3 regions of the Pseudomonas sp. VD-NE ins genome follow, and region 1 is predicted to be linked to each of the others. Evidence: predicted binding sites of a transcription regulator. Region 1 holds the regulator's gene; each other region holds the start of a gene.
What was found. Region 1 encodes sigma-54, which starts transcription at its own class of promoters, with help from an activator protein. Its sites were predicted from a motif close to ANTGGCATNNANNTTGCTNT; they were not measured.
Positions count from the first base shown of each region.

Region 2: a site for sigma-54 is predicted at 1,641-1,660, ahead of RMV17_RS07740 (flagellar basal body rod protein FlgF). Genes of this name have one in related genera too.
Region 3: a site for sigma-54 is predicted at 2,069-2,088, ahead of glnA (type I glutamate--ammonia ligase). Genes of this name have one in related genera too.

Region 1 is NZ_CP134772.1:1,040,606-1,043,692, reverse strand. It holds gene lptB (LPS export ABC transporter ATP-binding protein) at 1-381, shown strand, start outside; gene RMV17_RS04380 (RNA polymerase factor sigma-54) at 569-2,062, shown strand; gene hpf (ribosome hibernation-promoting factor, HPF/YfiA family) at 2,136-2,444, shown strand; gene ptsN (PTS IIA-like nitrogen regulatory protein PtsN) at 2,456-2,920, shown strand; gene rapZ (RNase adapter RapZ) at 2,923-3,087, shown strand, end outside.
Region 2 is NZ_CP134772.1:1,760,728-1,763,814, reverse strand. It holds gene flgG (flagellar basal-body rod protein FlgG) at 15-800, opposite strand; gene RMV17_RS07740 (flagellar basal body rod protein FlgF) at 846-1,586, opposite strand; gene RMV17_RS07735 (sigma-54-dependent transcriptional regulator) at 1,887-3,087, opposite strand, start outside.
Region 3 is NZ_CP134772.1:364,101-367,187, forward strand. It holds gene RMV17_RS01580 (DUF4124 domain-containing protein) at 1-280, opposite strand, end outside; gene glnA (type I glutamate--ammonia ligase) at 568-1,974, opposite strand; gene thiI (tRNA uracil 4-sulfurtransferase ThiI) at 2,303-3,087, shown strand, end outside.

The DNA.
Region 1 (3,087 bases):
AAGGAGCTGGAAAGCCTGCTGCAGGAATTCCACATCAGCCACATTCGCGACAACCTCGGCATGAGCCTGTCCGGTGGCGAACGCCGCCGGGTGGAAATCGCCCGCGCTCTGGCGACTGCACCGAAATTCATCCTGCTCGACGAACCGTTCGCCGGTGTCGACCCGATTTCGGTTGGCGACATCAAGCAGATCATCCACCACCTCAAGGCCAAGGGCATCGGTGTATTGATCACCGACCACAACGTCCGTGAGACGCTGGATATCTGCGAAACCGCTTACATCGTCAACGACGGTCAGTTGATTGCCGAAGGCGATGCAGAAACCATCCTGGCCAACGATCTGGTCAAGGAAGTGTATCTGGGCCACGAGTTCCGCCTGTAAGCGCAACAGTACCCGGTGCGCCGCCGGGGCGCTGTATCGATTCAAGCAGGATTTAATACGCTTTAATTGTTACAGCGCTCTAGGCAAACACTTCAGTTTCAGGCATATAATTTGCTTAAGTTTGGCGCTTCGGCGCCCTGTAGTGGATGGCGCATAGCGCCGGCGAATAAGGTGTTAAGCCCCTGCCATGAAACCATCGCTAGTCTTGAGAATGGGCCAGCAGCTGACGATGACACCGCAGCTGCAACAGGCCATCCGCCTGCTCCAATTGTCGACCCTGGATCTGCAACAGGAAATCCAGGAGGCTCTGGAATCCAATCCGATGCTCGAACGCCAGGAAGAAGGCGACGACTTCGACAATTCCGATCCCCTGGCCGACAACGCCGAACAGAAGCCCAACACCGAGATCCAGGAACCTTCCTACCAGGAGACCGCCCCGACGGTGGACAACCTCGAGGACGGCGAATGGAACGAGCGCATCCCCAATGAGCTTCCGGTCGACACGGCCTGGGAAGACGTCTACCAGACCAGCGCCAGCAGCCTGCCGAGCAGCGATGACGATGAGTGGGACTTCACCACCCGCACCTCCGCTGGCGAAAGCCTGCAAAGCCATCTGCTGTGGCAATTGAACCTCGCACCGATGTCCGACACCGATCGCCTGATCGCCGTGACCCTGATCGACTGCATCAACAATCAGGGCTACCTGGACGAAACCCTCGAAGAGATCCTCGAGGCGTTCGATCCTGAGCTGGACATTGAGCTGGACGAAATCGAAGCCGTCCTGCACCGCATTCAGCAGTTCGAACCGGCCGGCATCGGCGCGCGCAATCTCGGCGAATGCCTGCTGCTGCAATTACGCCAGCTACCAGCCAAGACGCCTTGGCTGGCTGAAGCCAAGCGTCTGGTCAGCGATTACATCGACCTGCTGGGCGGCCGCGACTACAGCCAGCTGATGCGACGCATGAAGCTCAAGGAAGACGAGTTGCGCCAGGTCATCGAGTTGGTGCAGAGCCTTAATCCACGTCCGGGTTCGCAAATCGAATCCACCGAAGCCGAGTACGTTGTCCCCGACGTTATCGTGCGCAAGGACAACGAGCGCTGGCTGGTCGAACTCAATCAGGAGTCGGTGCCACGCCTACGGGTCAACGCGCAGTACGCCGGTTTCGTCCGTCGCGCCGACACCAGCGCCGACAACACCTTCATGCGCAATCAGTTGCAGGAAGCCCGCTGGTTCATCAAGAGCCTGCAGAGCCGCAACGAAACATTGATGAAAGTAGCCACCCAGATCGTCGAGCATCAGCGCGGTTTTCTGGAGTACGGCGACGAAGCCATGAAGCCGTTGGTCCTGCACGACATCGCTGAGGCGGTCGGCATGCACGAATCAACAATTTCCCGGGTGACCACGCAAAAGTTCATGCATACCCCACGCGGTATTTATGAACTGAAATACTTTTTCTCCAGCCACGTCAGCACCTCCGAAGGCGGCGAATGCTCGTCTACGGCGATCCGCGCGATCATCAAAAAACTGGTTGCCGCGGAAAATCAGAAAAAGCCGTTGAGTGACAGCAAGATCGCTGGTTTACTGGAGGCACAAGGCATTCAGGTGGCTCGCCGCACCGTCGCCAAGTACCGCGAATCCTTAGGGATCGCGCCTTCGAGCGAACGCAAGCGGTTGATGTAAGCCACGTTACAGCGTTCCAGTGGCAGGCTATCCAGCCTGCCGCTTTATGCACTGGCAACGAAGGAGAAGCTGTATGCAAGTCAACATCAGTGGACACCAACTGGAAGTGACCGAACCTCTGCGCGACTACATCAATGAGAAACTTCAACGATTAGAGCGCCATTTCGACAAGATCACCAACGTGCAAGTCACGATGTGCGTCGAAAAGCTGAAGCAGAAAATCGAAGCCACCTTGCATATACCCGGCAGCGAAGTGGTCGCCAACGCGGAACATACCGATATGTACGCGGCGATCGACGCCTTGACCGACAAGCTGGATAAACAACTCAAAAAGCATAAGGAAAAGACCCAGAGCCTGCTCCAGGGCGCTACCGGTCGATAACCCCCCACCCCATGATCCGACTTGAAAGTATCCTGACCCCCGGCCGTTCCCTCGTGAACGTGCCGGGCGGCAGTAAAAAGAAAGCCCTCGAACAAATTGCCAACCTGATCGCCCGCGAAGTGCCGGCTCTGGAGATGCAAGATGTCTTCGAGGCGTTGATTGCCCGTGAAAAACTCGGTTCCACCGGTTTTGGCAACGGCATCGCCATTCCTCACTGCCGTCTCAAGGGGTGCCAGTCGCCTATCAGTGCCTTGATGCACCTTGATACGCCAATCGATTTCGACGCCATTGATGGCGCTCCGGTTGACCTGCTGTTCGTTTTGCTGGTCCCGGAAGCCGCCACCGATGCGCACCTGGAGTTGCTGCGTCAGATCGCCAGCATGCTCGATCGCAAGGACGTGCGCGATAAACTGCGCAGCGCTGCGAGCAACGAAGCCTTGTATCAGGTTGTCCTGGACGAGCAGAACGGGCACTAATCATGCGCTTGATCATTGTCAGTGGCCGTTCCGGCTCGGGTAAAAGTACCGCACTGGATGTCCTTGAGGACAACGGTTACTACTGCATCGACAACCTGCCGGCAGGCTTGCTGCCGGAACTGGCCGAACGTGCGCTGATTCACACTGAACTGGCGCAGCCGCTGGTG
Region 2 (3,087 bases), 720 kb from region 1:
CCTCATAGACTTGATTACAGATTCTGCGTTACGAACGAGAGCATCTGGTCAGCGGTGGAGATCACCTTGGAGTTCATCTCGTAAGCGCGCTGAGTGGTGATCATGTTGACCATCTCTTCCACGGTGCTGACGTTGGAGGTTTCCAGGGTGTTCTGCAGGGTGGTACCGAAACCGGCCAGACCCGGGGTGCCGACTTGCGGCGCGCCGGAAGCGGCGGTTTCCAGGAACAGGTTGTTGCCCACGGCTTGCAGACCGGCCGGGTTGATGAAGTCGGCGGTTTGCAGGTTGCCGATCACCTGCGACGCGGCGTTGCCGGCGACGGTGATGGACACGGTGCCGTCACGGCCGACGGTGAAGGTCTGGGCATCGTTCGGAATGACGATGGCCGGCTCCAGAGCGAAACCGCTGGCGTTAACGATCTGGCCATTGGAATCGAGGTGGAAGGTACCGTCACGGGTGTAGGACGTGGTGCCGTCCGGCTGCAGAATCTGGAAGAAACCGCGACCGTCGATGGCCATGTCCAGCGGCTGCTCGGTGGTTTGCAGGCTACCGGCGGTGAAGTTTTTCTGGGTGCCGACGATGCGCACACCGGTACCCAATTGCAGACCCGACGGCAGTTCGCTGTCCTGGGTCGACTGAGCGCCTGGCTGACGCTTGATCTGGTAGAGCAAGTCCTGAAACTCGGCGCGATCACGTTTGAAACCCGTGGTCGACACGTTCGCCAGGTTGTTGGAAATGGTGGTCAGGTTGGTGTCCTGGGCGGACAGACCGGTTTTGGCAACCCATAGAGCCGGAAGCATTCGATTCTCCTCGTGCGCCTGTTTTTCGGCGCGACGTTCTGATAATTAGCTGATCTGCAAGACCCGAGCCATGGCCTGGTCGTCGTCTTTGGCGGTGTTCATCATCTTGACGTGCAACTCGAACTGCTTGGCCAGGGCCAGCACCGAGGTCATCTCTTCAACGGCGTTGACGTTGCTCGACTCAAGGAAACCCGACACCAGTTTGACGTTGGCATCGGCCGGCGCCGGTTGGCCGTCCTTGGTGTAGATCGAGCCGTCGAGGCCCTTGTTCATGTTCTTGATGTCCGGGTTGACCAGTTTGATCCGGTCGACTTCCGCCATGACGCGCGGGCCTTCGCCCATCGCACGAATACTGATGGTGCCGTCTTCACCGACTTCGATCTGCTGCTCGGGCGGCACGGCGATCGGACCGCCATTGCCGATCACCGGCATGCCGTTGCCGGCGCGCAGCACGCCGAGGGCGTCAACATTGAGGCTGCCGGTACGCACGTAGCTTTCGCCGCCGTTAGGGTTCTGCACGGCAATGAAACCGTTGCCGGTCACCGCGACGTCGAGGTCACGACCAGTCTGCACCAGAGAGCCCGGGGTGAAGTCGGTGGCGGGCCGTTCGCTCATGGCAAACGCACGCGCCGGAAAGCTGTCACCGAACACCGGCATCGAACGCGCCTGCTCCAGGTCGCGCTGAAAACCGTTGGTGGAGATGTTCGCCAGGTTGTTGGCATGAGCCTTCTGCGCCAGTGCGTTCTGGCTGGCGCCGGTCATTGCCACATAAAGGTACTTGTCCACACTCTTTCCTCTGCATGCCGGACGTTTGCCGCCCACCGCTGTACTGCTGAGCCATAAGCAATTTGCAGACCAACTTTTTTCTGGCGGGCAAAGACCCGGTAAACAAAGGACTTGGGGGATGGCGAGGGGAAACTTGAAATGTATCGAAGTCGAAAAACCGGCGGTGTTATGCCGCTTGGCGGCAATCCCGACCAATGATCGTTCCCACGCTCTGCGTGGGAATGCAGCCCGGGACGCTCCGCGTCCAAAACCGGACGCAGAGCGTCCATTGAGGCATTCCCACGCAGAGCGTGGGAACGATCATTCGCTGCTGCCGGGGTCTTTACCGACTTCATATTCGCGCAGCTTGTTGGCAATGGTGGTGTGTGAAACCCCCAGCCGCTTACCCAACTGCCGACTGCTCGGATGCTCGGAATACAACCGTTCCAGCACCGCTTTCTCGAAGCGCCCGACAATCTCGTCCAGCCCCCCTTCCAGCGAGAAATCGCCAAGCGGCTGACGCACGCCGTAATCCGGCAGACGAATATGCTCGGCCTTCACCGTGCCGCCATCACACAGCGAAACCGCCTGGAACAGCACGTTCTCCAGTTGGCGCACGTTACCCGGCCAGTGGTAATGACTGAGGCGATCCATCGCTGCCGGGGCCAGTTTCGGCAGCGAACAGCCAATCTGCCGACTGGCCTGATCGAGGAAGTGTTCGACCAGTGGGGTCAAGCCGTCGAGGCATTCGCGCAGCGGCGGGATGTGCAGCGACAGCACGTTCAAGCGGTGATACAAATCCTGGCGAAACTCACCGCGCGCGCACAGCTCCGACAAGTCGACCTGGGTGGCGCAGATCACCCGCACATCCAGGTAAACCTCTTCATCACTGCCGACCCGACGGAAGCAACCGTCCTGCAGAAAACGCAGCAATTTCACTTGCAAGCGCGGGCTCATTTCACCGACACCGTCGAGAAACAATGTGCCGCCCGCGGTCAACTCCAGCAGGCCGAGTTTGCCTTCAGCCCGTGCCCCTTCAAAAGCGCCCGGGCCATAACCGAACAACTCGGTCTCGGCCATCGACTCCGGCAAACCTGCGCAGTTGAGCGCCATCAACGGCGATTGTCCGCGCGGACTGGCGAGGTGGCAGGCGCGCGCCAGCAATTCCTTGCCGGTGCCGGTTTCGCCTTCAATCAATAGCGGTGCATCGAGCGGGGCCATACGCCGCGCTTCACGCACGACGGCGGCCATGACTTTGGAGCTCTGGAAGATGCTATCGAAGCCACGCAGCTCTTGCTTGCGCACGTTATAGATGCGCTCACCAACGCGGTCGGCGCGGTGCAAGGTCAGCACCGCACCGGCCATGGCCTCACTGTCGTCGTGCTCCGATTGCAGCGGCGCGATGTCAGCCAGAAAGATGTCGCCCTTGACCTTGACCCGCATGCCGTTGATTCGCGATTTGTTGGCGCGCACCAGCTCTGGCAAATCGAAATCCTCGGCGTAACGCGACAGCGGAATCCCC
Region 3 (3,087 bases), 680 kb from region 1:
TGTTCGCGCGCAGGGCTTCTTCGGTGGGCAGCCCGGCGAGTTCGAGGATGTCGTAGGCGTTGCGCTGAGGTTCGCGGTTGTCGCTGACGGGCGCAGGGGGTGCGCTCGGTGCTTGCGGCTCGACGCGATTGAGCGGCGGCAATTCCACGGGCTGCGCCTGTACGCCGTCCGGCGAATGATCGCTGTACACCGTGTTGCCATTGGCATCGGTGTACTTGTAGATCTGCGCGGCGGCGGGCAGGGCGATCAACAATAGAATGTAGAGAAAGGTGCGACCCATGAAATCGACCGGGATAGAAAGCGATGGGGTGCAGCATAGGTCAGACGCGACGGTTGGCCCAACCCTGCACACATCCAGAGATTATTCAGACACCACAAATCCCCTGTGGGAGCGAGCCTGCTCGCGAATGCGGTGCGTCATTGGCAGTGATGGCGACTGATACGACGCCTTCGCGAGCAGGCTCGCTCCCACAGGGATCTGCGTGACGCCATAAAATCGCGGGCAATAAAAAAGGCCTCCCGAAGGAGGCCTCTTTCACTCACGCCACGTAACGCGGCGCTACCGGATCAGCAGCTGTAGTACAGCTCATATTCCAGTGGGTGTACGAAGGTGCGAACCTTGATTTCTTCTTCCGATTTCAGCGCGATGTAAGCGTCGATGAAGTCGTCGGAGAACACGCCGCCCTTGGTCAGGAACGCGCGGCCCTTGTCCAGCTCTTCCAGGGCTTCTTTCAGGCTGCCGCAAACTTGCGGGATCTCTTTCGCCTCTTCAGGCGGCAGGTCGTACAGGTTTTTGTCGGCAGCGTCGCCCGGGTGGATCTTGTTCTGGATACCGTCCAGACCGGCCATCAGCAGTGCTGCGAAGGCCAGGTACGGGTTGGCAGCCGGATCCGGGAAGCGTGCTTCGATACGGCGGGCTTTCGGGCTCGACACGTAAGGAATACGGATCGAAGCGGAACGGTTGCGAGCCGAGTAGGCCAGCATTACCGGAGCTTCGAAGCCTGGTACCAGACGCTTGTAGGAGTTGGTCGCCGGGTTGGTGAAGCCGTTCAGGGCCTTACCGTGCTTGATGATGCCGCCGATGAAGTACAGAGCGGTATCGGACAGGCCGGCATAGCCTTCACCGGCGAAGGTGTTCTTGCCGTCTTTCCAGATCGACATGTGTACGTGCATGCCCGAACCGTTGTCGCCGTACAGTGGCTTCGGCATGAAGGTCGCGGTGCGGCCGTAAGCGTCAGCAACGTTGTGGACAACGTACTTCAGGGTCTGGGTTTCGTCGGCTTTCTTCACCAGGGTGTTGAACTTGACGCCGATTTCGTTCTGGCCGGCAGTCGCCACTTCGTGGTGGTGAACTTCAACGGTCAGGCCCATTTCTTCCAGTGCGTTGCACATGGAGGTACGGATTTCGTGGTCGTGGTCGAACGGTGGAACCGGGAAGTAGCCGCCTTTCACGCCTGGACGGTGACCCTTGTTGCCGCCTTCGATGTCCTGGTCGGACATCCACGAACCTTGCTCGGAGTAGATCTTGAACATCGAGCCGGAAATGTCCGACTTGAATTTCACCGAGTCAAAGATGAAGAATTCTGGCTCTGGACCGGCGAACACGGTGTCACCGATACCGGTGGCTTTCAGGTGTTCTTCGGCACGCTTGGCGATCGCACGTGGGTCGCGGTCGTAGCCTTGCATGCTCGAAGGTTCGATGATGTCGCACACCAGGATCAGAGTGGCGTCTTCGGTGAAAGGGTCGAGAACGGCAGTTTCGTCAACCGGCATCAGGATCATGTCGGAGGCTTCGATGCCTTTCCAGCCAGCGATGGAGGAACCGTCGAACATCTTGCCGACTTCGAAGAAGTCTTCATCCAGCGCATCGCGAGCCGGCATGGTCACGTGGTGCTGAGTGCCTTTGGTGTCCGTGAAGCGCAGATCAATCCACTTGACGTCATGATCTTTGATGAGTTGAACCGTCTTCGACATATGTCCTCCGGGTGGCTTCGGGCTTGGTAGTGGATGCCCTTGAATTTGGGTGATGCCGGCGCGAATACTCTGCCAAGGCAACCTGCCTCACAAGGGAGCAAATTGCATGCCAGTGCCCCAGCATGGGTTTTTTGCCCCAAATTCACGCTTATAAAGGCTTCAAACGCCTGATCGCTGGAAATCTCGCCCTCTAATGTAGCGTCTTGATTCGAAAATGACCTGTTTTGGTGCGTGCAAAACCTTCTGCACATTAACTGGTTAAACCTTGAGCAATTTCCGCTATAATCCGCGCCCCCCTTTTTCGGCTGGCCGTTCGCGCGCTGTTTTCATGAAACTAATCGTAAAAGTCTTCCCCGAGATCACCATCAAAAGCCGACCTGTCCGGACGAAGTTCATCCGCCAGTTGGCCAAGAACATCCGCACCGTGCTCCGCGACCTGGACCCGGCCGTGGTGGTGAACGGTGTGTGGGACAATCTCGAGCTGGAAACCCGCGTTACCGACGCCAAAGCCTTGAAAGAGATGGGTGAGCGCCTGACCTGCATGCCGGGCATCGCGCACTTTCTGCAGATCGACGAGTACCCGCTGGGCGACTTCGACGACATCACCGAAAAGTGCAAACAGCACTACGGTGATGCGCTGGCCGGGAAGATTTTTTCGGTGCGCTGCAAGCGCGCGGGCAAGCACACGTTCAGCTCGATGGATGTCGAAAAATACGTCGGCAGCAAGCTGCGCCGTGAGTGCGGTGCCGCCGGTATCGACCTGAAAGCGCCGGAAATCGAAGTCCGTATTGAAGTTCGCGACAAACGGTTGTTTGTCATCCACAGCCAGCACAACGGCATCGGCGGTTACCCGCTCGGCGCCCTCGAGCAGACGCTGGTATTGATGTCCGGCGGCTTTGACTCGACCGTTGCCGCCTACCAGATCATTCGTCGCGGCCTGATGACGCACTTCTGCTTCTTCAATCTTGGCGGTCGTGCCCACGAATTGGGCGTGATGGAAGTCGCGCATTTCATCTGGAAGAAGTACGGCAGCTCGCAACGCGTGCTATTTGTCAGTGTTCCGTTCGAAGAAGTGCTGGGTGAAATTCTCGGCAAAGTCGATAACAGTCATAT